DNA from 2 places in the Anoxybacillus kestanbolensis genome. Region 2 is predicted to be linked to the other one. Evidence: a T-box and tRNA genes for the amino acid it is inferred to sense, from the RefSeq annotation. Region 2 holds a T-box; the other holds one or more tRNA genes.
The links. A T-box is a leader RNA that pairs with one kind of tRNA and senses whether it is charged. The one in region 2 lies ahead of pheS (phenylalanine--tRNA ligase subunit alpha), so its partner is inferred to be a tRNA-Phe.
Positions count from the first base shown of each region.

Region 1: it has a tRNA-Phe gene. The T-box ahead of pheS (phenylalanine--tRNA ligase subunit alpha) is inferred to sense a tRNA for this amino acid. The anticodon was not compared.

Region 1 covers NZ_MQAD01000010.1:24,054-40,833, forward strand. Annotated here, with positions in the region: gene rpsR (30S ribosomal protein S18) at 1-21, shown strand, start outside; gene BO219_RS07645 (YybS family protein) at 83-1,015, shown strand; gene BO219_RS07650 (DHH family phosphoesterase) at 1,037-3,010, shown strand; gene rplI (50S ribosomal protein L9) at 3,007-3,456, shown strand; gene dnaB (replicative DNA helicase) at 3,533-4,897, shown strand; gene BO219_RS07665 (adenylosuccinate synthase) at 5,013-6,299, shown strand; tRNA gene BO219_RS07670 (tRNA-Asp) at 6,397-6,472, shown strand; tRNA gene BO219_RS07675 (tRNA-Phe) at 6,678-6,750, shown strand; gene yycF (response regulator YycF) at 6,850-7,554, shown strand; gene walK (cell wall metabolism sensor histidine kinase WalK) at 7,559-9,373, shown strand; gene BO219_RS07690 (YycH family regulatory protein) at 9,379-10,707, shown strand; gene BO219_RS07695 (two-component system regulatory protein YycI) at 10,694-11,479, shown strand; gene BO219_RS07700 (MBL fold metallo-hydrolase) at 11,485-12,273, shown strand; gene BO219_RS07705 (S1C family serine protease) at 12,391-13,599, shown strand; gene BO219_RS07710 (CxxH/CxxC protein) at 13,653-13,808, shown strand; gene rlmH (23S rRNA (pseudouridine(1915)-N(3))-methyltransferase RlmH) at 13,892-14,371, shown strand; gene BO219_RS07720 (peptide MFS transporter) at 14,395-15,885, opposite strand; gene BO219_RS07725 (ABC transporter substrate-binding protein) at 16,060-16,780, opposite strand, start outside.
Region 2 covers NZ_MQAD01000013.1:139,514-156,293, reverse strand. Annotated here, with positions in the region: partial or broken gene pheT (phenylalanine--tRNA ligase subunit beta) at 1-222, opposite strand, end outside; gene pheS (phenylalanine--tRNA ligase subunit alpha) at 238-1,272, opposite strand; T-box leader at 1,323-1,558, opposite strand; gene BO219_RS09340 (TrmH family RNA methyltransferase) at 1,616-2,365, opposite strand; gene msrA (peptide-methionine (S)-S-oxide reductase MsrA) at 2,362-2,886, opposite strand; gene sspI (small acid-soluble spore protein SspI) at 2,970-3,179, shown strand; gene BO219_RS09325 (aldose epimerase family protein) at 3,195-4,250, opposite strand; gene BO219_RS09320 (LacI family DNA-binding transcriptional regulator) at 4,307-5,326, opposite strand; gene BO219_RS09315 (beta-galactosidase) at 5,349-7,292, opposite strand; gene galT (UDP-glucose--hexose-1-phosphate uridylyltransferase) at 7,309-8,820, opposite strand; gene galE (UDP-glucose 4-epimerase GalE) at 8,824-9,810, opposite strand; gene BO219_RS09300 (galactokinase) at 9,810-10,988, opposite strand; partial or broken gene BO219_RS15110 (IS66 family transposase) at 11,129-12,111, shown strand; gene BO219_RS09290 (alpha-galactosidase) at 12,287-14,497, opposite strand; gene BO219_RS09285 (carbohydrate ABC transporter permease) at 14,517-15,335, opposite strand; gene BO219_RS09280 (carbohydrate ABC transporter permease) at 15,335-16,204, opposite strand; gene BO219_RS09275 (ABC transporter substrate-binding protein) at 16,331-16,780, opposite strand, start outside.

The DNA of each region.
Region 1 (16,780 bases), on a different contig from region 2:
CCATACGTTGCGGGCGAATAAAAAGAGAAAGCAGTAAGGGGGACGGAGCCTTACTGCTTTTTGCTTTCAAGGAGGGAAAAAGGTGAAAAACGCTCGTGTATTGACGGAAGGAGCTGTGCAACTCGCTATTTTTACGGTTCTCCTCTTGCTCAGTTTATACATGCCGGTGTTTGGAATGGTTACAACATTTTTTTTGGCAATTCCATTTCTTTTATTTACGATGCGCCATACATATAAAAACGGCTTGTTTTTACTTGCTGCATCATTTATTCCATCTATTTGGTTTGGTTCACTTTTCTCTGTTCCGATGACATTTATGTTTGCAAGTAGCGGAGTTGCGATGGGACATGTGTGGCAAAGAAAAGGTGGAAAATATGTCGTTTTGCTCGTTGGGACGCTTTCTTTTTTAGTGAGCATGATCATCATTTATGCAAGTTCTGTTTTGTTTTTCGATATTCACATTGGCAAACAAATTGAAGAAATAATGCAACAATCATTTCAAAGTGCACAAATAGTGTTAGAAAGAATCGGACAACCAGCAAATGAGCAATTCGAAAAAACAATGAGACAAACGATGGACATTGTTATTGACTTATTGCCGACTGCGTTCGTTTTCGCGGCTGCATGTTTTGCTTGGATTACTCAACAAGCTGCCTTGCCCATTTTAAAACGATTAAATATGCCGATTGGTAACTGGCAGCCGTTTCGCGAGCTCGTTTTACCGAAAAGTTTGTTATGGTACTATTTAGCGGTTATGCTTTTGTTATTTTTCCCAATCGAGCATGGTTCATTTCTTTATATTGCGTTGCTTAATTTGTTTCAAATTTTACAGCTACTTATGACCATTCAAGGATTCTCGTTCATTTTTTATTGGATGCATCAAAAAAATATTGGGCGTAAAGGAGCTATTGCGATTGTTGTTCTATCGCTATTTTTCCCTTTTTTACTTCACCTCGTGCGAATATTGGGTATAATTGATTTAGGATTTGATTTACGAAAGAAGCTGAAAGATTAATGACGCAAGGAGCTGACGTTCATGTCGAGTTTATATGAAAAGCAGAGGCATCGCTATCCCTTGTATGTTTTAATCGGTATTACGTTTGTACTGCTTATCATTGTTACGTATTTTGAATGGATGATTGGGATAGTCGCTGCTGTGCTCCTTGGCCCTACGTTATTTCACGTATTTCGATCGTATAAAGTTGCTCAAGAGGAAATTGAAGATTACATTTCTACTCTCTCTTACCGGATAAAAAAAGTTGGGGAAGAAGCGTTAATGGGGATGCCAATTGGTATTATGCTCATTAACGATGAGTTAGAAATTGAATGGACGAACTCTTTTTTATCTTCTTGTTTCGGAGTGGATACGCTCGTTGGGCAATCATTATATGATGTTGCTGAACAACTTGTTCCGCTTATAAAAACAGAGGCAACAGAAGAAGTCGTTACATTTCACGATCGAACGTTTAAAGCAATCATTCGCCGAGAAGAGCGATTGCTTTACTTTTTTGATATTACCGAGCAAGCACAATTGGAGAAAAAATACGAACAAGAAAAAATTGTATTAGGTGTCATTTTTCTTGATAATTACGACGATGTGACGCAAGGAATGGATGATCAAACGAAAAGCCAACTCAATAGTCAAGTGACATCTATCTTAAATAGATGGGCGAGCGAATATGGTCTATTTTTGAAACGGACGTCGTCGGATCGATTTGTTGCTGTGTTAAACGAACATATTTTACAGCAACTCGAAAAAAATAAATTTTCTATTTTAGATGAAGTGCGTGAGCAGACAGCGAAAAATCATGTGCCGTTAACACTAAGTATCGGAATAGGAACAAATTCCCCGTATTTGCCAGAACTCGGTACGTTAGCACAGTCTAGTTTAGATTTAGCGCTTGGACGCGGCGGTGATCAAGTCGCGATTAAACAACCGAATGGAAAAGTAAAATTTTATGGTGGCAAAACGAATCCGATGGAGAAACGGACAAGGGTTAGAGCTCGCGTTATATCACATGCATTGAAGGAGCTCATTTTAGAAAGTGAGCAAGTGTTTATTATGGGGCATAAATATCCTGATATGGATGCGATCGGTTCGGCGATCGGTATTTTAAAAGTGGCTCAAATGAATCAAAAGGAAGCGTTCATTGTGATTGATACAAGCCGTATTGACTCTGGGGTCCAACGTTTGCTAGAAGAAGTGAAAAAGCAGACAGAACTCTGGTCGCGTTTTATTTCTCCCGAGCAAGCATTAGAGTTGGCGACGGAAGATACGTTACTTGTTGTCGTAGATACGCATAAACCTTCGCTCGTTATAGAAGAACGGTTGTTGTTACGATTAGATCGGGTTGTTGTGATTGACCATCATCGTCGTGGCGAAGAGTTCATTGAAGATCCGATTCTCGTATATATGGAGCCATATGCTTCGTCTACATCAGAGCTCGTAACAGAATTGTTACAATATCAACCAAAGCGTTCAAAATTATCTATGCTCGAGGCAACAGCTTTGCTAGCAGGCATCGTTGTCGATACGAAAAGTTTCACATTACGCACAGGATCAAGAACGTTTGATGCAGCTTCATATTTACGCGCCCAAGGAGCGGACACGACACTTGTCCAAAAACTGTTAAAAGAAAATATTGAGCATTACATTAAGCGTGCTAAAATAATTGAGAACGCTATCATTGATGAGCACGGGTTTGCGATTGCAAAGGGAAGCGCCAATGAAACATATGATCCGGTTTTAATTGCTCAAGCAGCGGATACGCTATTATCTCTAAATGGTGTTGTCGCTTCGTTTGTTATTTCGAAGCGAAACGATCAAATGATCGGGATTAGTGCCCGTTCGTTAGGAGATGTGAATGTGCAGTTAATTATGGAAAAACTTGATGGTGGTGGTCATCTCACGAATGCGGCCACTCAGCTTGCCAATATTACAATCGATGAAGCAGAAAAGCGATTGAAGGAAGCCATTCGAGAATATATTGCAGGAGGTAAGGACACATGAAAGTGATCTTTTTAAAAGATGTGAAAGGAAAAGGAAAAAAAGGGGAAGTAAAAAACGTTGCTGATGGTTATGCGCAAAACTTTTTATTTAAACAAGGGTTAGCGATCGAGGCAACCCCAGCCAATTTAAAAGCATTAGAAGCCCAAAAAAATAAACAGAAGAAAGAAGCGGAAGAAGAATTAGCTCGCGCAAAAAAATTGAAAGAAAAAATTGATACGTTAACTGTTGAATTATTTGCGAAAGCTGGTGAAGGTGGTCGTCTATTCGGTTCAATTACGAGCAAGCAAATTGCGGAGGCGCTTCAGCAACAACATGATATTAAAATTGATAAACGAAAAATTGAATTAGATGACGCCATTCGAGCGCTTGGCTATACAAATGTACCAATTAAACTTCATCCAGAAGTAACTGCTACATTAAAAGTACATGTACAAGAGCAAAAGTAATGAAATGTGATTTTATGCCGGATTTTTTCCGTGCATATAATCACATTTTTCTTATGAGAAAGGACGGTGAGCGTACATGACAGACATATTTGCTGATCGACTCCCCCCACAAAATATCGAAGCTGAACAAGCTGTGCTCGGAGCGATTTTACTAGAGCCATCCGCGCTCACAACCGCTTCAGAAATATTAATTCCCGAAGATTTTTATCGAGCGGCACATCAAAAAATTTTCCGAACGATGTTACAACTATCTGATCGTGGCGAGCCCGTTGATTTAGTGACGGTTACATCGGAACTAGCAGATGCAAATGCGCTTGAAGAAGTAGGAGGCGTGTCATATTTAACAGAACTTGCCAATGCCGTTCCAACAGCGGCGAATGTGCACTATTATGCGAAAATTGTAGAGGAAAAATCTATTTTGCGCCGTTTAATTCGCACGGCTACATCGATTGCTCAAGACGGTTATACGCGCGAAGATGAAGTAGACGATGTGTTAAATGAAGCGGAGCGAAAAATTTTAGAAGTATCGCAACGAAAAAATACGACGGGATTTCAAAATATAAAAGATGTGCTTGTTCAAGCGTATGACAACATCGAAATGCTTCATAACCGAAAAGGTGAGATCACGGGAATTCCAACAGGTTTTATTGAACTTGATCGAATGACAGCAGGATTTCAACGAAGCGATTTTATTATTGTTGCTGCTCGTCCGTCTGTCGGGAAAACAGCGTTTGCATTAAATATTGCCCAAAATGTGGCGACACGTACAGGTGAGAACGTGGCAATTTTTAGCTTAGAGATGGGGGCACAGCAACTCGTCATGCGTATGCTTTGCGCAGAAGGAAACATTAACGCCCAAAACTTACGAACCGGCAAACTAACGCCAGAAGATTGGGGAAAGTTAACGATGGCGATGGGTAGTCTATCAAATGCTGGTATTTTTATTGACGATACGCCGAACATTCGTGTTAGTGAAATTCGTGCCAAATGCCGTCGCTTAAAACAAGAACAAGGACTTGGTATGATATTGATCGACTACTTGCAGCTCATTCAAGGAAGTGGACGCAATCGTGAAAATCGTCAACAAGAAGTATCGGAAATTTCCCGCTCGCTAAAAGCGCTAGCTCGTGAATTAGATGTTCCTGTTATCGCTTTATCTCAGCTTTCGCGTAGCGTGGAGCAACGTCAAGATAAGCGACCAATGATGTCTGACTTGCGCGAATCGGGAAGTATTGAACAAGACGCGGATATTGTTGCTTTTTTATATCGTGATGATTATTACGACAAAGAATCAGAAAACAAAAACATTATCGAAATTATTATTGCGAAACAACGGAACGGTCCTGTTGGTACTGTACAACTTGCTTTTGTAAAAGAGTACAACAAGTTTGTCAACTTAGAGCGCCGCTTCGATGATACGAACGTTCCACCGGGAGCGTAATGTATACGAATAAAAATAACATATAACTATATAAATGTTCGGTTTTTTGTTGATTTTTCATAGTTGATTTGGTACACTTACTATGTTTGGAATTGATGAAGCGGAGGTGCTCGCTATGTCTTCAGTTGTTGTTGTTGGAACACAATGGGGCGATGAGGGAAAAGGAAAGATTACAGACTTTTTATCACAGCATGCAGAAGTGATTGCGCGATATCAAGGTGGAAATAACGCCGGACATACGATTGTATTTAACGGCGAAAAGTATAAATTACATTTAATCCCTTCTGGTATTTTTTATAAAGATAAAATTTGTGTGATTGGAAATGGAATGGTTGTTGATCCGAAAGCGCTCGTGCAAGAATTAGCGTATTTGCATGAGCGTGGTGTAAGCACAGACAATTTACGCATTAGCAACCGTGCGCATGTCATTTTGCCTTATCACTTAAAGCTAGATGAAGTAGAAGAAGAGAGAAAAGGGGCTAATAAAATTGGGACGACGAAAAAAGGCATTGGCCCTGCTTATATGGACAAAGCCGCGCGTGTCGGCATTCGCATTGCAGATTTGCTTGATCGCGAAGTGTTTGAAGAAAAGTTAGCTCGTAACTTAGCTGAGAAAAATGTGCTTTTTGAAAAAGTGTACGGTGTAGAAGGGTTTCAGTTAGAACACATTCTTGATGAATATTACGAATACGGACAGCAAATTGCCAAATATGTTTGTGACACATCTGTCGTATTAAACGATGCACTTGATGAAGGACGCCGTGTTTTATTTGAAGGTGCTCAAGGCGTTATGTTAGATATCGACCAAGGTACGTACCCATTTGTTACGTCGTCAAATCCTGTTGCTGGTGGGGTTACCATTGGGGCTGGTGTTGGCCCGACAAAAATTAAACATGTTGTGGGGGTAGCGAAAGCATATACAACACGTGTTGGTGACGGTCCGTTTCCAACAGAGTTAAACAACGAAATTGGTGATCGTATTCGTGAAGTAGGTCGTGAATACGGAACGACAACCGGGCGTCCACGCCGTGTCGGTTGGTTTGATAGCGTCGTTGTTCGTCATGCGCGTCGTGTTAGTGGAATTACAGACTTATCATTAAACTCGATCGACGTGTTAACAGGTATTGAAACGTTGAAAATTTGTGTTGCTTATCGTTACAAAGGACAAATCATAGAGGAGTTTCCGGCGAGTTTGAAAGTATTAGCGGAATGTGAGCCGGTATATGAAGAATTGCCGGGATGGACGGAAGATATTACGGGTGTAAAAAGTTTAGACGAGCTTCCAGCTAATGCACGTCGTTATGTTGAGCGCATTTCGCAATTAACGGGTATTCCGCTTTCGATTTTCTCGGTCGGACCAGACCGCTCTCAAACGAATGTTGTCCGCAACGTATATGCATAAGAAAAAACGTCGATGACTCGTTCGTCGGCGTTTTTTTAAAAAAACTATTGTCTTATTACTAATTATATAATAGAATAATAGATGTCTGTTGAAATACGGTTCCGTGGTGTAGGGGTTAACATGCCTGCCTGTCACGCAGGAGATCGCGGGTTCGAATCCCGTCGGAACCGCCATTTTTATTGAAATAGCAATGCGATAAAAATTGGGAAGTCAGTTATACATATGGCTCGGTAGCTCAGTCGGTAGAGCACGTTCGAATTGGCTTCTGTGCCAAGGCCTCAGCGTACCGCTCGAACTGTATCTTGAGTAAGCAAACGGAGAGCGGGACGAAGGACGTTGTTTCAAGTGGAATAGTATGGTGGAGAAAATTGTTTATATGGCTCGGTAGCTCAGTCGGTAGAGCAAAGGACTGAAAATCCTTGTGTCGGCGGTTCGATTCCGTCCCGAGCCACTTGCAAGCATAGATACGTATATGTGTCTATGCTTTTTTGTTTTATAATGGTGACATGGTACACTATATGTAAATATGCCTTTGGGGGAGTGAACGTACATGGAAAAAAAAATTTTAGTTGTCGACGATGAAAAGCCAATTGCTGATATTTTGCAATTTAATTTAAGAAAAGAAGGGTACGACGTACATTGTGCATATGACGGTGTAGAAGCGCTGCAAAAAGTAGAAGACATTCAACCAGATTTAATTTTATTAGATATTATGCTACCTCAAAAAGATGGCATGGAAGTATGTCGTGAAATTCGTAAAAAATACGATATGCCTATTATTATGCTAACAGCAAAGGACTCTGAAATAGATAAAGTGCTTGGGCTAGAACTTGGCGCAGACGATTACGTGACGAAACCATTTAGCACACGCGAGCTGTTAGCGCGCGTCAAAGCGAATTTACGTCGCCACCAACAAAGACAAGAACAAGATGTAAAAGAAATGAGCGAAATAAAAATTGGTCCGCTCACGATTCACCCAGATGCTTACACGGTATCGAAACGAGGAGAACAAATTGAGTTAACCCATCGAGAATTTGAACTACTTCACTATTTAGCAAAGCATATCGGACAAGTGATGACGCGCGAACATTTACTGCAAACGGTATGGGGATATGACTATTTTGGCGATGTGCGTACCGTGGATGTCACCGTTCGACGTTTGCGTGAAAAAATCGAAGATAACCCTTCGCACCCGACATGGATTGTAACAAGACGAGGGGTCGGGTATTACTTACGAAATCCGGAACAGGAGTAACCGCATGAGAAAAGTGAGCATATTTCAATCGATTCATGTGAAATTTGCCTTGATTTACATTTTACTTATTTTAATTGCGATGCAAATTATTGGGGCTTATTTTGTACGTCAGTTGGAAGCGCAGCTTGTTGAAAACTTTAAAAATTCATTAAACGAGCGCGTTATTTTACTTGCTTATAACATTGAACAAGAAATGAACAAAGAACGCGATAAAAAGAGTCCGACGATCGAGGAAGAAATTCGTTCTATTTTACAAGACTTCGTTTCGCAAGATATTTCCGAAGTGCGCGTCATTGATCATAAAAGTAAAGTGTTAGGGACATCGAACCCATATAATCAAAATATTGTCGGAAAGCGCACGACAGACTTATTAATTAAACGAACGTTAGTGGCCGGTGAAATGACAGAAAAAATGCTCGTTGACCCGAAAACAGGTCATCGCATGTACATTTCTTCTACGCCTATTAAAGTGAAAAATGAAATTAAAGGGGCGATTTATGTCATCGCCTCGATGGAGAACGTTTTTGCGCAAATGAGGCAAATTAATAACATTTTAGCGACTGGAACGGGCATTGCTTTAGTCATTACGGCGTTATTAGGCATTTTATTAGCACAGACGATTACACGACCAATTTCAGATATGCGTAAACAAGCATTGGCAATGGCAAAAGGTAATTTTTCTCGAAAAGTAAAAGTGTATGGATACGATGAAATTGGACAACTCGCGCTCAGTTTTAACAACTTAACGAAAAAATTGCAAGAAGCGCAAGCAACGACAGAAGGAGAGCGACGTAAATTAGAATCGGTATTAACGCATATGACAGATGGGGTTATTGCAACAGACCGAAAAGGACGAATCATTTTAATTAACGATGCCGCCCTCAACATTTTAAATGTTTCACGTGAAACAGTGCTTTCAGCACCGATTGTGACGGTATTAGGATTAGATGAACAATATACGTTCGAAACGTTAATTGAAGAACGTGAAACGTTAATTTTAGACTTTAGTACGGACGACGAAATGTATATTTTGCGCGCTTCTTTATCTGTCATTCAAAAAGAAAAAGGGCTTGTGAATGGCTTAATTGTCGTACTGCATGACATTACAGAGCATGAAAAAATTGACCGTGATCGTCGCGAGTTTGTAGCCAATGTGTCCCATGAATTGCGAACGCCGTTAACAACGATGCGCAGTTATTTAGAGGCACTGGCGGACGGAGCGTGGCGAGATGAAGAAATTGCTCCGAGATTTATTGAAGTGACACAAAACGAAACAGAACGAATGATTCGTCTCGTTAACGATTTGTTACAGCTTTCTAAGCTCGACAGTAAAGACTATAAATTGAAAAAGACGCGCGTTCATTTTATTCCATATTTTCATAAAGTGATCGATCGATTTGAATTAACAAAAAAAGAAAACGTTTCGTTTGTTCGAGATTTTCCAAATGAGAAAATGATTGTGTATATGGATGAAGATAAAATTACCCAAGTGCTCGACAATATTATCTCTAACGCGTTGAAGTATTCTCCACAAGGAGGAACAATTACGTTTCGGGTGAAGAAAAAAGGCGAATATATTGAAGTGAGTGTAAAAGATGAAGGTGTCGGTATTCCGAAATCCGATTTATCGAAAATTTTTGAGCGTTTTTATCGTGTCGACAAGGCACGTTCGCGTAAACTAGGTGGAACAGGATTAGGTCTTGCGATTGCAAAAGAGGTTGTTGTTGCACATGGTGGGCGTATTTGGGCAGAAAGTCAAGAAAGAAAAGGGACAACCATTTACTTTACTTTGCCGATTGAACAACAGAAAAAAGGATGAAAACGATGAGATACGAAACGATCAAGTCAATTGTATTGACGATTCTTGTATGTACGAGCGTTTTTTTAACGTGGAGTTTATGGACGTATCAACCGAAATATGATTTCATCGAAAACGCAAAATACATTCAAAATGTTCCTGTCAGTAATGTCGCCGTTGATTATGGCACAGTCATTCAGCCTCGTTATATTTTCATTCATAAAAATGAACAACATTATGGGATAACACATCATTCGGACATTTATAAATTTATGAAAGAGATGAAAAATTGGACATTCGATCATTTCGAAAACATATCAAGCACGATAAAGAAAGAACAATTTCTTTCCTTTATCCGTGGAAAAGGAAAAATTGAAATTATTTATCCCGATGACATACCGATTGAAATGTATCGAACGATGTTTCAGTTTGAAGATCAAGATGTCGAAAAAGTTCAGTTCGATCGCATCATCATTCCGATGAATGAAAACGAAGGAGAGGTGACTGTCTATTTCGTATCTGTCAATGAAAAGCGTATATATAAAGCGGTTGTTCAAGATGCAGCAATCGAAAATTTGAAACAAACATATTATGCGCGGGCAGAACGTTATACCCCGTTTTTATCTTATGACATTAGCGAAACAAAATCGTTGTTTTTACCAGCGCGTCCGCTCGTATTAAACCGATTGCAATATTATATGGATGAGTTAAGTACAGATCGTTTTAAAGATGCATTATTTACAGACCCAAGTTTTGTGAAAAAAGATGTACTCAATTTTGGCGAGGAATACACAGATGGATCACGCTTAATGGACGTTGATTTATCTAAAAAATTACTGTTGTACGTCAATCCAGCAGCTCGTGGTGAAACACAAACGTTTGACCCAACTATTTTGCAAAAAAGTATTGATTTTGTGAACGATCATGGCGGTTGGACAGACACGTATTATTTTGATCGCTTAGACGAAAACGGGAGAAAAGTAACTTTTCGTTTGTTCGCCAATGGCTACCCTGTATTTAATCGTTACGGAATGGCGGAAATTGTGCAAATATGGGGGGAAAACGAGATTATAAATTACCAACGTCCGTTATTCACATTAGCGATTCCCGACCGCGTGAGTTTGCCAATTACACTTTCGTCTGGATATGAAGTCATCGATCAGTTGAAAAAACAAAAAAATATTCAACATGAATTTATTGACGACATTTCAATTGGCTACGAACTTGTTCGCGATTCAGAGCGAGAAAATATCGTCATTTTAGAACCATCTTGGTATTGTTTGTATAACGGAACGTGGCGGAAAATTGTGATGACGACAGATGAACGAAGAGGGGATATCATTGGATTGGAGTAAAACGAAAACCATTTTTATTATTACATTCCTCATTCTTGATATATTTTTAGGTTATCAATTTATCCAGAAAAAAAATAGTAGCCAGCTTGATGTCATTTTAGAAGCGACAATCGAGGAACAGCTCGAAGCGGATGGCATTACATATGTCGATTTACCAAAAGAGATCACAAAATCGACATATGTGAGTGGGAAAAGTAAAACATTCACAGAAGATGAAGTGAAAAAATTAACGAACCAACAAGTCGAAGCTGCAAATGAAACGGTGTTACAAGCCCACTTTATTCAGCCTGTTCCGCTACAAGATCCAAAGGATGGTTATCGCTTAACAGAGTTTTTAAAACAAAATATCATTGCAGGTGATCAATATACGTTTTGGAAATATGATGAGCATTTACAAGCGCTCATTTATTTTCAGCAATATGACGGAAAAACAATTTATAAAAATGTGAGCAGTATGTTACTTATTTATGTGAACGATCAAAATGAGATGGTCGGCTATGAACAAACGTTGCTCGTTGATTTAGAAAAAAACGAAAAAAAGCAAGAAATTTTACCAGCGATTAAAGCGTTAGAAACGTTGTATAAACGAAATTACTTAAAGCCGGGTGATCGCGTAACGAAAATTGATCTCGGCTATTATGCGCTCGTTCAGTTTACAGCTTCCCAGGTGTTAACGCCAACATGGCACGTTGTTGTGAACGGAAAAACAGATTATTATGTCAACGCCTTTGAAGGACAAGTCATTAGCGATGAAAATAAAGTGTTGGAGTGAATTAGATGAAGTTTAGTGTTTTAGCAAGCGGTAGCACAGGCAATGCTTTTTACGTAGAAACGAAACAAGAACGATTGCTTGTTGATGCTGGATTAAGCGGGAAACAATTAGAAAAACTATTTGCCGACATTGATCGTCATATTGAAGATATAACCGGTGTTTTAGTAACGCATGAACATAGCGACCATATTAAAGGACTAGGTGTGATCGCCCGTAAGTATTGCCTTCCGATTTATGCGAATGAAAAAACGTGGAGAGCGATGGAAGGTCTTATTGGTGATATCCCATCTGAACAAAAATTTATTTTTCCGACAGGTTCTGTTCGTACGTTCGGAGATTTGGATGTGGAATCGTTCGGTGTGTCTCACGATGCTGCAGAGCCGATGTTTTATGTGTTTCATTATGAAGGAAAAAAGTTAGCTCTCATTACAGATACAGGATATGTGAGTGAACGCATGAAAGGTGTCATTCGCCATGCCGATGTATTTGTATTTGAAAGTAACCATGATGTAGAAATGTTACGTATGGGAAAATATCCTTGGAACATTAAACGGCGTATTTTAAGCGATGTTGGACATGTATCGAATGAAGACGCAGGTCTCGCTCTAGCAGATGTCATTGGTGACAAAACAAAGCGCATTTATTTAGCGCATTTAAGCCAAGATAACAATATGAAAGAATTAGCACGCATGACGGTCGCTCAGACGCTTGAAAGAAAAGGGATCATTGTAGGGGAATCTTTTCAACTGTACGATACAGATCCGGCTCGTCCAACGGAGCTTATTTCTGTATAAATTTCATCGTTTTTTCACCAATATATTGTATGTATATCATTAGATTAGATAGTTAGGAAAAAAGAGTATTATAATGAAAAAGGGAGCAACATGTTATAAAGAAAGGACGGGTGAAAGATGGGTTATTATGATGATCATTATGAACATATTCGTCAAAAACAAAAAGGCAATCGTGGAGGAACGTTCTTAGCAGGTTTTGTTGGAGCTGTATTAGGTGGAATGCTTGTTATCGTTGCCGTTCCTTCTTTAGTGAAATGGGACGTGCTTCCTTATCATGTTGAACAAACGGAAGAAAAACAGACAACGGTGACGGAGCAACCAAAAGTAGATAAAAGTGTAGCTGTCGATGTTGTGACTCAAGTAACAAAAGCGGTGAATAAAGTATCGGATGCTGTTGTTGGCATTGTCAATATTCAAGAGGCGAGCTTTTGGTCGGAAGGTGGAGAAGCGGGAACTGGTTCGGGAGTCATTTATAAAAAAGAAGGAAACAAAGCATATATTGTTACCAACCATCACGTCGTTGAAGGAGCAAGTCGTGTGGAAGTGAGCTTAAGCGACGGAACAAAGGTGCCAGCGCGATTGCTTGGGAGCGATGTGTGGACGGATTTAGCTGTATTAGAAATCGATGCGAAACATGTCACAAAAGTAGCTGAATTTGGCAACTCCGACGTCATAAAAGTAGGAGAACCGGTCATTGCGGTCGGAAACCCACTTGGCTTGCAATTTGCAGGTTCTGTGACGCAAGGAATTATTTCTGGAGTAAATCGTACGATTCCGATCGACATTGATCGCGACGGTATTCCAGATTGGCATGCCGAAGTACTACAAACAGACGCTGCCATTAACCCAGGAAACAGCGGGGGCGCACTCGTAAATATCGAAGGTCAAGTCATTGGAATCAACTCGATGAAAATTGCGCAAGAAGCTGTGGAAGGAATCGGATTATCGATTCCAATCAATTACGCTAAGCCAGTTATCGCTGACTTAGAAAAATTCGGACAAGTTCGTCGTCCGTACATGGGAGTGGAACTTCGCTCATTAAGTGACATCCCGGCATACCATTGGCAACAGACACTTCATTTGCCAGCAAGCGTCAAAGAAGGAGTAGCGATCTTACAAGTCGTACCGGGATCACCTGCTGCGCAAGCTGGATTGCGTGAATTTGATGTCATCGTTGCGTTAGATGATGAAAAAATCGCCGATGTGGTTGAATTAAGAAAGCATTTATATAATCGCAAACAAATTGGTGATACGATGAAAGTGACATTTTATCGCGATGGTAAAAAACAAACGGTGACATTAAAATTAGCGAAACAATCGTTGTAACGAAACGACAGGGGAGACCTGTCGTTTCATTCATGAACAAGGGGTGATGGGACGTGTGGAAATGTTGTGAACAACATGTTGAACTGGCAATTGATATGTATGTGGATGAAAAACAACAAGCACCAGAAATATCAACAACACCTGTGGATAAAAAAGAAGAATTATGCGATTTTTGTAAACAACGAGCTACATATATAGTAGGGAACTAATGTTTCTACACAATATGTGGATTTGTGTTGTGGATATGTGGATAAATCTTGTGGATATCATGTTTGTAAAGTGGGGATCACTTGTGAATATATACATTATTGCTGTGGGTAAACTGAAAGAAAAATATTTAAAACAAGGGATTGAAGAATATACGAAACGATTATCAGCCTATGCGAAAGTCGACATCATTGAAGTAGCAGATGAAAAAGCGCCAGAGCAGTTAAGTGAACAACAAATGGAGCTCGTCAAGAAGAAAGAAGGTGAGCGTATTTTAGCAAAAGTGACAGATGATATGCACGTGATTGCTTTAGCGATTGATGGAAAAATGATGTCATCTGAACAGTTTGCTCAAACGCTTGATCGGTTAGCGACATACGGAAAAAGCAAGATTGCTTTTATTATCGGTGGGTCACTAGGCTTAAGCGACGACGTCATGAAACGAGCAAACGAATCGCTCTCGTTTTCAAAAATGACATTTCCTCATCAACTCATGCGCCTCATTTTAACCGAGCAAATTTACCGCGCTTTTCGGATTAATCGTGGAGAACCGTATCATAAGTAAAATAAGCGGCCGAATCCAGCCGCTTATTTTACCCCTTTCATAAAGCTTTCAATTTTTGGTGAGATGATGAAAAGAATGACGCTAAAGGCGATGGCGATTCCACCGATCGTTCCGAAATAAGCCATTTCTGTTTCTGGTGTATAAAACTTTACGATTTGCGCGTTAATCGCTTGAGCGGCTGCGCTTGATAAAAACCATAAGCTCATCGTTTGAGCTGAAAATGCCGCTGGAGCGAGCTTTGTCGTTGCCGATAAGCCGACCGGTGATAAACATAGCTCACCAAACACAACGATTAAGTAGCTTAGCACGAGCCAAAGAGGGCTCACTAATGAGTCGTTTCCACCGAGATAAGCCGGCAATAAAATGACGACAAACGATAACCCAGCAAACAATAAAGCTAAAGAAAATTTCTTTGGAATGGATGGTTGTTTATCTCCTAGCTTCACCCATAGCCAAGCGAAAATCGGCGCAAACGTAATAACAAACAACGGATTCAACGATTGGAACCAAGCTGGTGAAAGATCGATACCAGCAAAATGTAACTGCGTTCGTTTATCTGCATACGTTGCTAAAATAGTGGAACCTTGTTCTTGAATCGACCAAAACATCGCTGATGCGATGAATAACGGGATATAAGCAATAATGCGTGAACGTTCCACATCTGTCGTTTTCGGACTACGATACATCACGACGAAATAAATCGTTGGAATGACGATACCGAAAATGCCAACGAGTGAGACGAACAAATCGATCGTTAATACATTCATTGATGAGCCGATGAAAACGAGTAAAGCGATGATCGCTGCGCCAATTGCTCCCCATGTGAACACTTTTTTCTTTTCATCTGCAGATAATGGGTTTGGTACATGCGTTCCCGCAAGACCGAGATTTTTCTTTTTCGTTGCGACAAATACGAGAAGTCCGAAAAACATTCCGATCGCGGCAATCCCAAAACCGAGATGGAAATTATATTTCATGCCAACCGTTCCGACAACGAGCGGAGCTAAAAAGGCACCGAGGTTAATCCCCATGTAGAAAATGCTAAACCCCGCATCGCGACGGTGGTCCCCTTCAGCATATAAATCTCCAACGACGCTTGAAACGTTTGGTTTAAGCAATCCTGTCCCAAGAACGATTAACACCATCGAAACAAAAAACATTGTCACACTTCCCGGAACAGCTAGAGCAATGTGACCGAGCATAATTAAAATGCCCCCGTAAAACACAGCTTTTGCCGTTCCAAACAATCGGTCAGCAACCCATCCGCCAATGATTCCTGACATATAAACGAGAGAACCGTAAATCGACATAATTGCTAGAGCAGTCGTTTGATCCAGCCCTAAACCGCCCTTTGATACTTCATAGTACATGTAAAACACGAGAATGGCGCGCATGCCATAGTAGGAGAAGCGCTCCCAAAACTCCGTAAAAAATAATGTAAAAAGTCCTTTTGGGTGGCCGAAAAAGCCGCGTTGGGGAACGCTCTCGATCATTCGTTGTCTGCTTTGTGACATAACGAAACCCCTTCCATTTTTGAAAATAATAATTTTTATTTTCTGTATTTTCTATATGAAGCCAATCCTTAGTAATAAAAAGGCTTCACAAATAATGATTTTAAAACAATATACAGATTAAGTAAATAAAAAAAATTCTAAAATAATATAAGAGGATAGCTTTTCGCCATCCTCTTATTTGCGATGCATTTTAAACTGTAAAAATAATTCATTGTAATAGGCAAGCATGCTTTTTCCGAGGTTTTCATACACTTCCAGTTTATTAGCTAGTTGTTCGCTCGGATAAAAACGTTCGTCTTCAACGACTTCTTTCGGCAAATATTCGAGCGCTTTTTTATTTGGTGTCGAGTAGCCAACGTATTCGGCATTTTGGGCTGCATTTTTCGGATCAAGCATAAAATTAATGAATTGATGGGCTCCTTCAATGTTTTTTGCCGTCTTTGGAATAACCATATTATCAAACCATAAGTTTGTTCCTTCTTTTGGGATGACATAATCGAGTCGCTCGTTTTCCCACATGATTTCTGCCGCATCCCCTGACCAAACGATACCGATCGCTGCTTCTTCGTTCGCAAGTAGCATTTTAATTTCGTCTCCGACAATCGCTTTTACGTTTGGCGTGAGGGCATCTAGTTTTTGTTTTGCTTGTTGTAAATGAGTTTTGTTCGTATCATTTAAGGAATAATGCAAACTATTTAACGCCATGCCGATAATTTCACGTGCGCCGTCAACAAGCAAAATTTCATTTTTAAACGCCGGATCCCATAAATCGTTCCAACTCGTTATTTCCTTTCCACCAAGTAGGGCACGGTTATAGATGATGCCGACCGTTCCCCAAAAGTAAGGAATGGAATATTGATTCCCTGGATCAAACGATAAGTTAAGAAAACGCTCA
Region 2 (16,780 bases):
CTCCCCTTCCCCGATATCGACAAGACATTTACTTAGTTTATCGGCGTTCGGATGTTGTTCACGCTCGAGCACATGTCCGATGACAACTCCTTGTACTCCTTTATTCCGTACCTCGACGCTTTCTACTTCAATCCCTGCTTTTGTAATGCGATCGGCTAATTGTTTTGCGGTAATGCCTGTTAAATCCACATATTCCTGTAGCCATTTATATGAAACGAACATCCATGAAACCTCCCTTTACACCCGATTAAATTGTTGCAAGAAACGAAGATCGTTTTGGTAAAAATGGCGAATATCATCAATGCCATATTTGAGCATTGCGATACGCTCTGGACCCATACCAAACGCAAAACCTGTATATTTTTTCGAGTCAAATCCCGCCATCTCGAGCACGTTCGGATGGACCATCCCTGCCCCTAAAATTTCAATCCAACCTGTTCCTTTACATACGTTACAGCCGTGCCCGCCGCAATTAAAACATGATACGTCGACTTCAACAGACGGTTCGGTAAATGGGAAAAAGCTTGGACGGAAGCGAATGTCGCGATCTTCACCAAACATTTTGCGGGCAAATTCACGTAACGTTCCTTTTAGGTCGCTCATGCGAATGTTTTCGTCCACCACGAGCCCTTCAATTTGCGTAAATTGATGGGAATGCGTTGCATCGTCGTTGTCGCGGCGGTACACTTTTCCCGGGCAAATGATTTTTACAGGGCCTCGCCCTTGATGTTTTTCCATCGTTCTTGCTTGCACTGGTGACGTATGCGTGCGCAACAAAATCTCCTCGGTGATGTAGAACGAATCTTGCATATCGCGCGCCGGATGACCTTTTGGCAAATTGAGCGCTTCAAAGTTGTAATAATCTTGCTCTACTTCTGGACCTTCAGCAATCGTATATCCCATGCCGATAAATAAATCTTCAATTTCTTCAATAACGCGCGTGAGTGGATGATGATTGCCACGTCTAATCGGACGCCCTGGAAGTGTCACATCAATCGCTTCCGCCGCTAGTTTTTTCTCGACTTCTGCTTGTTCAAGTGTTGCTTGTTTTGCCTCTAACGCTTGTTGAATCGCTTCGCGTACGTCGTTGACAAGCGCTCCCATGATCGGACGCTCTTCAGGCGACAGCGCCCCCATGCCGCGCAACACTTCTGTAATTGGGCCTTTTTTTCCGAGATACGCCACACGCACTTCATTGAGCGTTTTTAAATCGTTTGCTTGTTCAATTTTTTCAAGCGCTTCTTGTTGAAGCTGTTGTAACCGCTCCTTCATATGGAAATCCCTCCTTGTTATGTATAAAAAATAAAAAACTCGCCCCTCACATAAGGGACGAGTGCACTCGCGGTACCACCCTTGTTAGCTATGCGATCAACATAGCTCACTTCATTGTGATAACGGTCTACACCGGAACGCCTTTACATTTTGCACGCGCAAAATGGTCCAAGCGCCAACTCCCGAGGTGAATTCACTTGCTTGAGCCATAAAAACGCTCGCAGTCTATGGCGTTTTCTCCCTGAATGGCGATCGGCAAGCTACTCTTCTCGATCATCGTTTTTTGTATGATGAAATTCTTCATTTATTATAAGCAAATGGGGAATAACGTGCAAGGTTGCGTTTATTTTTTCTGTAAATGGTAAAGTAAAATTCCTGTCGCAACGGCTACGTTTAACGATTCTGCTTTCCCGTAAATCGGCACATATAAGTTGGCAGTTGTTTGCTGTAGCCACTTATCGTTCACACCGCTTCCTTCGTTTCCAACGATTAATGCAAACGATGACGAAGGGGATACAGATCGATAGTCTACTCCGTTTTGAAGCGATGTTCCATAAATCGGAATATGCCTGTTTTGAAAATGGGCGATCCATTGTCCAATATCTCCTTTTATCACAGGGAAATGAAACAACGAACCTTGTGTTGCACGAATCACTTTTGCGTTATATATATCGACGCTTCCTTCTCCGACGACAACGGCGTCTATTCCAGCAGCATCTGCGGTACGAATAATCGTTCCTAAGTTTCCTGGATCTTGAACCGCGTCGATGAACAGCGCCGTTTGCACACTATCGACGTTCCAATGCAAATGCTTGCACACTGCAACAATTCCTTGCGGTGTTTCCGTATCGCTTAATTCGCCGATCACCGCTTCCGTGACAATCACCATCGGAATATGATCTACCTTCCAGCTTGTCGGAATCGTTTTCGTTTCTGATAAAATAAGAAGTTCAACGATGTTGCTTTTTAAAGCTTCTTCAACTAAATGAAATCCTTCTACTAAAAATAGCCCCGTTTTCTCGCGTTCTTTTTTCGTGAGCAGTTTTTTCCATTGCTTCACTCGTTCATTTTTTGGCGATTCAATTCGTTTCACTCGTTGTTCCCCCAATGTTTCGCAATAAATTCATCACGTCCAGATGCCGCACGGTCTTCTTTATAATGTTTCGGATTTTTTTTATGGTAATTTTGATGATAGTCTTCTGCTGGATAAAACGTTGTCGCTGGTAAAATTTCTGTCACAATCGGCTTAGAAAAACGACCGCTTTCTTCTAATTGTTTTTTCGATTGCTCCGCTAATGTTTTTTGTCTTTCGTTATGATAAAAAATCGCTGTTCGATATTGTGGGCCACGGTCGTGAAATTGCCCCCCGTCATCCGTTGGATCAATTTGACACCAATACAACTCTAACAATTTTTCGTACGGAAATACATCGGGATCAAACGTAATTTGTACCGCTTCATAATGTCCTGTCGTTCCTGTTTTCACTTGTTCATACGTCGGATGTTCCACATGACCGCCTGTGTATCCAGAAACAATGCCATAAATACCGTCAAGTTCTTCAAACGGAGTGACCATGCACCAAAAACATCCGCCAGCAAATGTTGCTTTTTCCATGTTTCTCTCTCCTCTTTTATGAATAGTAGTTACCATTATAGCAAAAACTACGTACGCAATACATAAAGAATGGAGTGAGTCAAATGGATTTTAATTTACGTGGTGCCGTGATGGCAAACGTGGCAAACAGCTCAAAAGACCAATTAGAACATACGATCGTCGATGCGATTCAACAAGGTGAAGAAAAATATTTACCTGGTCTTGGCGTTTTATTTGAAGCGTTATGGAATCACGCAACAGAGGAACAAAAACAATCGATGCTTGAAACATTAGAAGAAGCCGTAAAAAAATAGCCTTCGCATTGAAGGCTATTTTCCGTCAACAACACAAAACCTATATTTTGTCGTTGATAAATACACTTCTCCTGCACGCAATATGCAAGATGGGAAGTGAGAATAATTCACGGCATTTGGCAATGCTTGCGTCTCCAAACAAATCCCTAAATATTTTCGCGATGGTACACCGTTTATCGTTTCTTCATTAGGAAGCTGGTTCCCTGTGTACACGACTACCGCTGGTTCGTCTGTTTCGACAATCAGTGCTCGCCCACTTTCTCTGTCACATAAAACAATTTCTTCATCATGATGAGTATTTAACACAAATGGATGGTCATATCCTTGCCCGACTAAAACAATTTGCGGATCTGTTGAATCGATTACTTCTTTTAGCACTTTTCCTAGACGCAAATCAAAAAATGTACCCGCTACATCTTTTATTTCCCCAGTCGGGATAAATTCATGATCCAACGGTAAAAAGCGATCGCTTTTTATTTTTAATTCGTGTTGCAAAATATCTCTTTTTACGTTACCGCTTAAATTGAAATACGTATGATTTGTTAATGTAAACGGAGTGTCCTGATCCGAAATGGCGTGATAAGAAATGATGAACTCATTTTGATTATTTAGTGTATATGTGACTTGAACATCAACATTTCCTGGATATCCTTCTTCCCCATCAACACTTCGATGCGAAAAACGGACACCGACTTCTTCTTTTTGTGAAAATCCTACTGCTCGCCAAATCACGTGGTGGAATCCTTTTTCTCCACCGTGCAAGTGGTTTTTATATTCATTTGCATGTAGCTTATATGTTTTTCCATTTAACTGAAAAGAACTATTTTTTATTCTTCCAGCTACCCTCCCGATAACAGCTCCTAAGTATGGATAGTTTGTCAAATAAGAAGAAAAATCATCAAATGCTAAAACGACATTTTCAACGTTTCCGTTTTTATCAGGCACGAGTATGCTTGTAATAATACAACCGTAGTTTAAACAAGTGATTTCCATTCCATGATCATTGGCAAGTGTAAATGCGATGATCGGTTGACCATTGATTTCTGTTCGTTGTTCTTGTACAAGCTTCATGCTTCTTCTCCTTTTTGGTAACATCATAAAAGAAATATCTCTCACCAAAGTGGAAGCTATTTCTTTACTGTATGGGCACAGCTGCTTTCTCTTACGACAAGTTTCGTTGGAACAACAATTTTTTTCGGAATTTCCCTTTTCGTCTGAATTTGTTCAACAAGCAATTCAACTGCTGTTTCTCCCATAAATTCGGTATAAACTTGCACGGTAGATAACGGTGGTTGAACAAATTTCGATGTAGGAAGATCGTTAAAGCCTACGATGGCCACTTCATTTGGCACATCAATTCCAGCTTCATGTAGCGCCCGCAACGCTCCAATCGCCATCGAATCGCTTGCGATAAAAAACGCAGTTGGCCGATTCGGCAGCTGAAGTGCTTGTTTCATTAACATATATCCATCTTCTGCAATAAAACGCCCGGTGAAAACATATTCGGGAATGAACATGCCTCGCAAATATAAATATTCGTAAAATGTACGTTCACGCTCATCTTGAATTAAATGACCGTCATCAACATATTCGCGTCCGCCAATATATCCAATATGTTTATGACCGAGATCAATTAAATATTGAAGAACGCGAGCTGTCGCTTTTCGAAAATCGACAACGACAGAATCAAAGCGATCTTCATCAGGCGAATAATCAACAAAAACGATATGGTCGGTAACAGATGCAAACAAGTCAATTTCCCTTTTTCCAAACTTCCCGACCGCTATAATCCCATCTAACCCTGTCAACCACTCCGATTCATACGAGCCTTCTTTTTTAAATAACTTGACTAACTCAATTTGGCGGCGAAAACATTCCTTTTCAACACCAAGGCGCACAGCCATGTAGTATGGATCGTCAAGTTCTTGAGATTCCGAATACCAGTTCACCACCCCAAAGCGAAGTCGGTCTTTTGCACTCATTTGACTGCGTTCTCTAGGCGTTTTATAGTTCAGCTCTTGGGCAATTTCAAAAATGCGCTTTTTCGTTTCATCCGTGACAGATAACGTTGTATCGTAGTTTAGTACGCGCGATACAGTGGCGACCGAAACCCCTGCTTTCTCAGCAATTTCTTTCAATGTAGCCATCGATGTCCCCCCTTTATTTATGCTAAATTTTAATGATTTGACTATCGTACGGTTTGAGGATCAAGTCGCGAAATTGTTTTTCTTGATCTGTATGATTGAGGACGAACATATACTCTCCATCTTCACATACACGTCGATATACTTCAATACCTTCGTCGCTTTCTACATGCCATATGTGATGTTTTTGCACAATTTCCTTTGCAAGGTCATTCAGCACATCGTCATCTATGCCCCCACCAATATAATAAACGTTCCCATCACCATATTCATTTTCAGTTATCGCGGCGAGCGGATAAAATGGATCATCATATCGATATAACACAGTAGCCGTTGTTGGTTCAAGCAAATCGCGCCACACAGAACACATCGCCTTTCTACCTTGCCATCGTCCTTCACCGATGATTGGAACATGACGATATGCAAGCGATTCTACTTCGTGAATATGCGCACCGACAAGGTCGCTCACGTGCGCAGGTAATACATGTTTGAAATGAATGTTATTTTGTTTGTTTTTTAATCCGGTTCGGAAAGAAAAAATAATCGTTCCACCAGACCGAGCAAACGTTTTCAATTTTTCTGCTAATTGTTCGTCAATGATTTGTAATACGGGAACGATGAGTACCTTATATGTTGAAAACTCGCGTGACACAGGAATGACATCGATAGTTGTATTTAAACGATAAAACGGCTCATACAACCGAAGAAGCTCCGTTGTAAAATCAAACGCTTTACTTTGTGGCTGAAAACGCCACGACCAAATATTGTCGTAATCATACAAAACCGCAATATCTGCTTGAATCGGTGACTGCAATACGTGTTCAAATGTCGGAATATGTGAAAAAACAGATTGCACTTCCTTGTACTTTCTTCCGCGTATATTGCTATGGTCTACAATTCCGTAACAAAATTGTTCAGCTCCTCGATCCATTCCGCGCCAACTAAAATATAACATATTCGTACATCCATGCGCGAACGCTTGATACGACCACATTTTTGCTTGATTCGGCCGCGGTAAATATCCGATCATCTCATGCCCTTGAGCTCCCATTAACTCTTCGACAATCCAATAATTTTTCCCAAGCAACCCGCGATTAAAATCATGACTCATCGCAATCGCCGCAGGAGAAATCGGTTCATCTAGTCCCCCCCATACCGGATAGTTATCGTACGATACAAAATCCATGTCGCGTACATTTTCTTCATGATCAAACCATTTATTAAAAAAACCACCAGATACGTTCGTCGTGACTTGTTGATGCGAACCTTTATATTTTTTCACGATGTTTGTCATCTCATGAGCGAAACGATTGACAGAAAACGAACGAAAGCGAGCCCAATCTAACTGCAAAGATGGATTATGCGTTGTAATGGTTTTCGTTGGTATCGGAATTTCTGAAAAATCGTTATACGTCTGTCCCCAAAAAATTGTTCCATACGCTTCATTCAATGCGTCAATTTGTTTATACTTCTCTTGCAAAAATTGTTGAAACTCACGATGGCACTGCTCACAATAACACATATCGCTTCCTTCATGTCCGAATTCATTATCAATTTGCCAAGCAACGATCGCTTCCTCATCTTTGTAATGTTTAACAAGTTGTTCCGTTATATTGGCTGCATATGAGCGATATGTTTTCGAGTTAAAACAATATTGTCGTCGCCCCCCAAATACACGTGTACGTCCATATTCGTCTTTCGATAAAATATCTGGGTGCTTTTTTGCTAACCATGCTGGAAACGTTGCGGTCGGCGTACCAAACATGATCGAAAGTCCGTTTTCTTTCAACTTTTTAACTACTTCATCAAAAAAAGAAAAGTCAATATTCCCTTCTGTTCTCTCCATTAAATGCCAAGAAAATTCTCCGATGCGAACGATGTTAGCCCCAAGCGCTTTAATTCCTTGAATATCTTCATCGATCATTTCTTTTGGCCAATATTCTGGATAGTAGTCCACTCCTACATACATGTTTTCTCCTCCGTCTTTAGTTATTTCGTTCTTGCATATGACGAATAAAACGATGAAACGCTTCCTTTCCTTCTTCCGTTCGTTTAAATACACCTGCATGTTCAAGCACTTGTTCGAATCGTTTTCCTACTTCTTCTTTTAATAGCTCATGCACGTCATTGATGACAAGGTTTCTTTCCATCATGTCCTGCACCCATTCCCAATGCTTCAATAATGTCGGTTCCCATTGTTCTTTCGGCGTTTTGTTTGTCATATATATCGCTACACTCTCTAATTCATCCGCTAATCGACTAGGCAATACCGCTAACCCCATGACTTCAATTAAACCGATATTTTCCTTTTTAATATGGTGCAATTCCTCATGCGGATGAAAAATACCGTACGGATATTTCTCTGATGTACGATTGTTTCTTAACACGATATCCATCTCGTATAATTCCTCTCGTCTACGAGCAATTGGTGTGACTGTATTATGCGGTACACCATTTGTTTGTGCATATATACCTACTTTCGGATCGCTATACGTTTGCCACTCTCTATAGATAAAATCACTCACTTCTAACACATCTTGTTTTGCCCCGCGTACACGTATGACTGACATTGGCCAACGAATGATGCTCATTTGTACGTTTGGGTAAGCTTGTAATGTAAACGTAAAATCTGGTGAAGCTTTTTCAATCGCAAATGTATATTTTCCACCTTGAAAATGATCGTGCGATAAAATCGATCCTCCTACAATAGGTAAATCAGCATTGGAGCCGATAAAGTAATGCGGAAATTGATCGACAAAATCAAGCAACCGTTCAAACGTTTTTCTTTCCATTTTCATTGGCACATGCTTATCACGCAGTACGATGCAATGTTCGTTGTAATAAACGTAAGGTGAATATTGAAAAAACCAACGTTCCCCACATAACTCAACAGGAATAATCCGATGGTTCGCTCGGGCAGGATGACGAATGGTCCCTGCATACCCTTCATTTTCAATACATAGCAAGCAAGGAGGATAATGTTGCTCTTTTGTTTCCTTCATGCGCGCAATATCGCGAGGATCTTTTTCGGGTTTAGATAAATTGATTGTAATATCCATATCTCCGTATTTCGTACGCGCTTTCCATTGTCTATTTTTCATCACCCGGTCTACGCGAATGTAATTGGATGCTTGACTAAGCTTATAAAACCAAGTTGTTGCTTCTTGCTTATTGCGTTTGTATTTTTCATAAAATGTTTGAATGATTGTAGACGGACGTGCCACAAAACAATTCATCATTTCTGTATCAAATAAATCACGTTCGGTTACTGTCTTTCCAGCAAATCGTCCATGCGCTTCAGCCCAATGGATTATGCGTTGTAAAATGGAAACGAGTGGGCGATCCGAGGAAGGCATCACGTTAACTTGTTGCCATTCGTCCAACTTTAACAAGGCTAATATACGATTGCGTGTATAAATGACATCTTCTTGTTCAATTAAACGATGATGGAGCGCATATTGAATAAGCGCTTCAATTTCTTCATAAATGTTTACCATCGCTTACACCTCTTCATATCCGTTCGGATTCGCTTCATGCCACTCCCATGCGGAAGCAACAATTTCCTCAATCGCTGTGTATTTCGGCTGCCAGCCGAGTTCGCGTTTTGCTTTTTCCGATGAAGCAACTAAACGTGCGGGATCTCCAGGTCGTCTTGGTACAATTTTTGTAGGAATCGGATGTCCTGTGACACGCCGTGCTGCTTCCACGACTTCTTTGACAGAAAATCCGTTGCCATTTCCTAAATTGTATATGTTACTTTCTCCACCGTTTCTTAGTTTTTCTACCGCTAACATGTGGGCATCTACTAAATCTAACACATGAATGTAGTCACGAATGCACGTACCATCATGCGTGTCGTAATCATCTCCAAAAATATGAATCTCTTCTCGTTTCCGTAACGGTACTTGTAAAATAAGCGGAATTAAATGGGTCTCCGGACGATGATCTTCGCCAATTATTGTTCCATACGCCCCAGCAACATTAAAATATCGTAAAGAAATATAACGAATACCGTGTGCCATGTTCACCCATTTCATCATTTTTTCCATCGCTAGTTTTGTTTCACCGTATGGACTTTCAGGATTTGTTTCATCTGCCTCTTGAATCGGAATTTGTTTTGGTTCTCCATATACAGCAGCCGTTGATGAGAAAACAATTTGTTTTACACCATGTTCATTTATCACATCAAGTAACACTTCTGTTCCATAAACATTGTTGTTGTAATACGCTAATGGAGCTTTCACGCTTTCTCCAACAAGAGAATGAGCCGCAAAGTGAACCACTGTATCTATTTCATGCTTTTTAAATATGTCGCTTAAAAAGTGACGATCACGAATATCTCCCTCGTAAAACAGCGCATCTGGGTGAACAGCTTTTCGATGTCCCGTTTGTAAATTGTCAACGACAACGACTTGTTCCCCTTTTTCAATAAAACGATACACCGCATGACTTCCAATGTAGCCTGCCCCACCACAAACAAGAATCATTACAAGCTCTCTCCTTCTTTTGTAAGCTGTTTGGCCCCACCACCAATTTTCGCTACGTAAAAACTTGGCGCATAACCGACTTCCATTTCATACACTCGACCAACTTCCTCGATAAACGATGGAATATGATCGTCCTTTACAATATTTACAGTACAACCACCAAAGCCAGCTCCCGTCATACGTGCCCCAATCGTCCCTTTATGTTTCCATGCTGCTTCAACAAGCGTATCTAATTCTTTCCCGGTCACTTCATAATCATCACGCAACGATTCATGTGATTGGCGCATTAATTGTCCAAACGTATGCAAATCCCCTTGGCGCAAAACAAGAGCCGCTTGCTTCGTTCGTTCATTTTCTGAAACGACATGACGCACTCGCTTTTGTTCTATCGGTGACAAAACGTGCGCATATTGGTGAAACTGCTCGGTCGTTAAATCTCCAAGTGAATGGATACGTACATAATGTTGTAATTTCACAAGCGCCTGTTCACATGTCGTACGGCGTTCGTTATATGCTGAATCCGCTAATCCGCGCTTTTTATTTGTATTGGCAATGACGATCGAGCAATCTTCCAAAGAAAGTGGCAAATATTCGTATTGAAGCGTTTGGCAATCGAGTAGTAGCGCATGCTCTGCTTTCCCCATTCCAACCGCAAATTGATCCATAATCCCGCAGTTCACACCGATATATTCATTTTCAACCTTTTTACTAATTTTTACTAATTCCAGCATCTCGATATGAAGTCGAAACAACTCGTTTAACATGACAGCAGTAACGAGCTCAATCGACGCGGACGAAGACAAGCCTGCCCCATTCGGAATATTGCCATAGTATAAGACGTCAATCCCATTTTGTGCATCTCTCGGCATAAGCGCTCGAATGATTCCCTTTGGATAATTCGCCCATCCATGACGTTCGTCATATGCAAGTTCATCTTTTGTGACGGAGACAATTCCATCTTCATGAAAATTTTTCGAATACAATCGAATAATCCCCTCATCATTTAATCGAGCAACCGCATACGTTCCGATATGCAATGAACACGGCAACACATATCCTCCGTTATAATCAGTATGTTCACCGATTAAATTGACGCGACCAGGGGCGAAGAAAGTGAAAGGTTTGTTATATCGGCTTTGAAACACTTTTATATATTCATTTTTTAATTGTTCAATCATTCTAGAACACCACTTTGCTTAAATTTATTGGTTTTAACATTCTTCATTTGCAACTATTCAGCGGCATTATAAAGTGAACGGAATAGTTTTTGTTTTGCTTGTCTATCCTGTGAATAATAGTAGACAAGGAGATGAATCGAATGTTGACGGTACAACAAGCTATATTTATAACAGAGAGTTTAATATGCAAAATCCAACAACAAAAGCATCTAATTGCTCACCAACAACAAGTGATCGATCAGCTTTTGACAGAAATCAAACAACTACGCAAAGAAAGTGAACAATTGAAGTATCACACTCAAGAATTTGAAGCACGTACCAAAAAATCGCTCCGATAATCATCTATCTTTGTATCACCACTATTTTCCTAACAAATATTCTTTCTTATTGCCAGCCATCTAGTGAAAAGCCGAACGTATAAAAAGGACATGGTAGAACGACGCTTCGTCAGGTCGAGCATCTACATCATCGCATCGTTCATCATGTAAATACGTGCCAAGGATTGAGGGGATTCTTTGAGTGAAGTCAAACTATTCAAAGTCGATGTCCGTCAATTATTCAGTCTTCCTCCTGTAACGATCAAAGTGACACAACTCGAAACCACATGTAACGAACCATGTGCAATATGGTTCACGACTCGCTGTACTTGTCACTTATTTGCACAACATTCAATGGATCGCTTAAAAGCGTTTAAGTAATATGATTTGGAGAATTATATCAACACTCGAAAAATACAAGAGCACCCGTTCGTACATACATAAATCCCTTCAATCCAATATGAACATCATTACCCCCGACATCTTGTATGTCGGTGAAACGAGCTTGCACATCGATGACAAGCTTGCATGGGGCATATGGCACGTACATCAACATATACATATCTTGCTCCTCATGTTTCTCGTGGGAAAAAGTAACCAATGCCATCGGGATTTTCCCACAATATAAAGGAACGATAATGTATGATACGTTCGATACGTATCATACATTCCCACAAGCATTTCATGCGCTTCGTCATGCCCATCATTTAAGTGATTGAAAAGGGTTCATGGAGCAAGGGCATACATTTCTATTCGCTATTAAACAAACTGTCAAAACGCATGACGGCGCATCTTCTGAAGGAGAGAGGTGATTGCCAACGTCTTGCATAAAGATCAAAACGACATTACACAGTCCATCAATCGATTTGGACAATAATCTTACAATACCCAGATGAGGTGTTACACCACATCGTGTATGCTGTGTAAACTAGAGGTTAAAGTATCAATTTGGATGTGTATAGCATTTAAGTGAATAGTACCTTAATTACAAGAATCGGAAATACTTTTCCATTCTTTTAATATCCACATAAAACTTACAAAATCCCCTTTAAGATATGGAACATTCAATCCTACATACATTAACTCATCGCCACCATATACCTCTCCTTTCCCAATTAAATAATATTGTTTATTCGGATCCAATCCTTTTAGACGAACTGAGGAAAGCGGTGCATTCGCCTCCGCTAATACTCTAAAGTAAGCGACAAACGCTTCGGATTGGTCTTCTGAAACGAACATCCACGCCGTTTCATTTCCTTCAAATGGGCTTAGGATTCGATAAAAGTTTCCATATTGCACCAAACGGCGAATTTCTTTATAAAAAACCACTTGATCTTTTACTTTTTCCTTCTCTTCATCGGTTAATTTAGTTAAATCGAGTTCATAGCCAAAGTTTCCTGACATCGCCACACGCCCGCGAATATCCAGTGAAGTGATGCGATGAACTTGATGGTTTGGAACTGCTGACACATGCGCTCCCATTGCGCTGATTGGATAAACGATACTTGTGCCGTATTGAATTTTTAAACGAGAGATCGCATCTGTATTGTCGCTCGTCCACGTTTGCGGCATGTAATAAAGAATCCCTGGATCAAAACGCCCGCCTCCACCTGAACAACTTTCAAATAAAACGTGCGGAAACTTGGAGGTGATTTCCTCCATTACGCGATACAACCCTAACATATAACGGTGGGCTGTTTCTCTTTGTCTTTCTGGCGGCAAGGCAGCAGATCCGATTTCGGTCATGTGACGATTCATATCCCATTTCACATAGGAAACGGGGGCGCTTGATAAAATATCGGACATTACTTTGATGATGTAATCACACACTTCTTTACGTGAGTAATCTAAAATAAGCTGATTACGTCCTTCTGAACGCGGCCGTTTTGGAACATGGAGGCACCAGTCTGGATGCTTGCGATATAAATCGCTATCGACCGAAATCATCTCCGGTTCAACCCATAGTCCAAACTGCATTCCCATCTCTCGGATTTTTGTAGCTAGTCCTGCTAATCCATTTGGAAGCTTCCTTTTGTCAACGAACCAATCTCCTAAAGAGCTTTTATCATCGTCCCGTTTACCAAACCAACCGTCATCTAATACAAATAACTCGATTCCTAATTCTTTACCTGCTTTCGCAATTTCCAAAATTTTCTCTTCGTTAAAATCAAAATAGGTAGCTTCCCAGTTGTTAATAAGAATTGGACGTTCTTTGTATCGGAATGGTCCGCGGGCTAAACGAGTTCGGTATAGTCGATGAAACGTTTGCGACATCCCGTTTAGTCCTTGATCGGAATAGACCATCACCACTTCCGGTGTTTGAAACGCTTCGCCAGGCTCTAATAGCCAAGTAAAATCAAACGGATTAATTCCTAGCGACACACGTGCTGTGTGAAATTGATCAACTTCCACTTGAGCAAGGAAATTGCCGCTGTACACGAGGCTAAAGCCAAATACTTCGCCTTCGTCTTCATTGGCATTTTTTCTTAACAGCGCGATGAATGGGTTTTGTTGATGACTGCTTGCCCCTCTTCGGCTTTCGATCGATTGAGTACCTACAAAAAGTGGTTTTCTTTCCATATATCTCTCTCGACAATGTGCGCCTGAAAGATGCAGAAAATCGAAGTTCGCATCGCGAAAATCGATATTCATGCTTAACGCACGTAAAATTTTTATATTTTCTGAACCTTGATTTTCAAAGCGAACGGAACGTGTAATCGCATTGAAATGTTCAAATACGGTATAAGAAAGGATTACTTTTAGCTTGGTGATATCATCCTCTAACTCGATTTCCAGCGTCTCCGCTTCATCTTCTGTTTCGACATAAGTCGCTGGCAATCCATTTAATTTCGGCTTGCCTTTGTAGATTTTATATGTTTTATAACGCAAATCCGATACGGTAGACCCATTTTCAAGTTGTATTTGATAAGCCGGTGTGCGAAAGTCTGTATTGCCGTATGCTGGATATTCTTGCGGCAATGTATCTAATGAAAATGTTCGATCAGATGGGTCAGGATTAGGAGAAAATCCTCGATCTAAAAACTGTAATTTATTCGAATGATGATAGTTGCGAACTTTTTTCCCGAAATAAAGATGGGCTAAATACCCGTCGCGGAAAATTTGCATAACATAGCTTGTGTCTTTTGCTTGTAAATGAAATGTTTTGTTTATAGAATCGAACGTAATCGCCATGGTAATCCCCCGTTATTTTTTATTTAATTGCGCCTCTTGTTACTCCGCTGATAATCCATTTTTGCGCAAACAAGTAAACGATAATCATCGGTGAAAGAGCCATTAAGTAGGAGGCGAATGCCAAGTTATAATCTGTGCCAAATTCAGACTGAAACACGTATTGGACTAATGGTAAAGTCATATCGTCTTGGTCGCTTAATACGACTAAAGGCAATAAAAAGTCGTTCCATGCCCATAGACAAGTAAGAATACCGATGGTTGCGTTAATTGGTGCTAGAAGCGGAAAGACAATTTTCCAAAAAACGCCCCACGTACTGCATCCATCCACGATGGCAGCTTCTTCGAGTTCTTTTGGAATGGAACGAATGTATCCGACATAGATAAAAATGTTAAAGGCAATTCCATAAACGATATAAAGAAAAATTAAACCGCTTGGATTATTCATACCGAACGCAGATGTTTGCTTGACGATCGGTAACATAATGATCGGAAACGGGATGAATAATGCGCTGACAAAGTAGTAATACAAGATTCTGAAAAATCTGCGATGCATGTTTCGAGCGATGGCGTAGGCCACCATCGAGTTTGTTAAAATGGTAAAAATGACAGTGGTAATGGTAATAAACGCACTATTTTTAAATGCTTGAAAAAAGTTCGTTGCTTCGATTGCTTTTGTAAAGTTTTCAAAGTGTAGTCCGGTTGGCAGCGAAAAGACGGAATGTGCTAACTCTTCTGGTGTTTTTAAAGCGATTGAAATGGCCATATACAAAGGAAACAAAATGAACAATGACCCGATGGCGATTAAACATATGACGAACCAATTTGTTTTCTTTTTCATTACATATCCACTTCCCGTTTTTGTAGAAATTTAATTTGCAATAACGATACGACCATAATGGCAATGAAATAGATGACAGCGTTTGCAGATTGGTAAGCGAATTCACCGCCTCGGAATCCGCCATTATAAATTAAAAGCGAAATCGATTCAGTTGATCGGCCAGGTCCGCCGCCAGTAAGAGCTACAACGTGGTCAAAGACCATCAAAAAGTTTTTCATAGCTAAAACCATATTAATTGTGAAGAAAGGGGCTATCATTGGAAATGTAATATGCCAAAAACTTTGCCATTTATTAGCGCCATCAATACTTGCAGCCTCATACAACTCTGCAGGAACCGTTTGTAAGCCTGCTAGATATAAAATGGTATTAAACGCACAAGCTTGCCAAACAGCGACAATGACGATTCCGATCCAAGCCCATTTTTCTTTTCCTAAAATATTGGTAGATAAAAAGTCGATTCCTAATTTTTCTCCTAATAAAGGAATAACATTGGCGAATAAGTAGTTAAAAATATAACCAACAATGAGGACGCTTAAAATATTTGGCAGAAAGTAGACAGCCTTAAAAAAGTTTTTAAACTTAATATTTGCATTGAGCCCCATCGCGATTAATAGGCTTAACACATTTACTAAAATAGTTGAAACAAAAGCAAACTTAAACGTAAAAAGATAAGAGTTGAGCACATTTTCGTCTTGAAATAAATAGTAATAATTTTTTAATCCTACAAAATCGTAATCAAAACTTAAGCCATCCCAGTTTGTAAACGAGTAGAAAATTCCTTGAATAGCTGGGAATGTGTGAAATGTTGCAAATAGAACAACAGCGGGTATCGTCATAAGATAAATCACAATATTTTTCGGCTTTTTCATGCTTTTTACAGGTAAAGGAATATGTTTGTTTGTTGAAAGTGCGAGATCCCTCTTCTTCATATGGCTTCCTCCTCATGTAGGGGAAGAGGAAATTAGGATGAATCCTAATCCCCTCTCAAAATGCGTTTATTTACGACCCTGTACTTTTTCCCACTCGGCGTCTAAGTTTTTAAGGAATTCTTCTACATCCTTATCATGCGTAAGCTGTTGTAAAAGTTTTTCTAAACCGACTGCAAGTGGGATATAGTGGTCTGGGAAGTCAACGAGAGCTCCTTTTTCAAAACTTTCTTTCAATCCATCTAAAGCAGGATCGTCTTGTGTAATACCTTTAATGGCAGAGAATGCATTTTGTTCGCTTAAGTAAAATTTTGCATTTTCCGGATCAAGTAAGAAGTTTACAAATTTTCTTGCTTCTTCTGTATGTTTTGACGTTTTAGAAATAGCTAAAAGTAAATCGACACCAGAAACGAGTTTCGTATTTTCAGGATCATTTGTAGCTGGATAAGGGAAGACGCCTAGTTCAATATCAGGATTTGCTTTTCGGATTTCCGGTATAGCCCAAATTCCTTGTAAGTA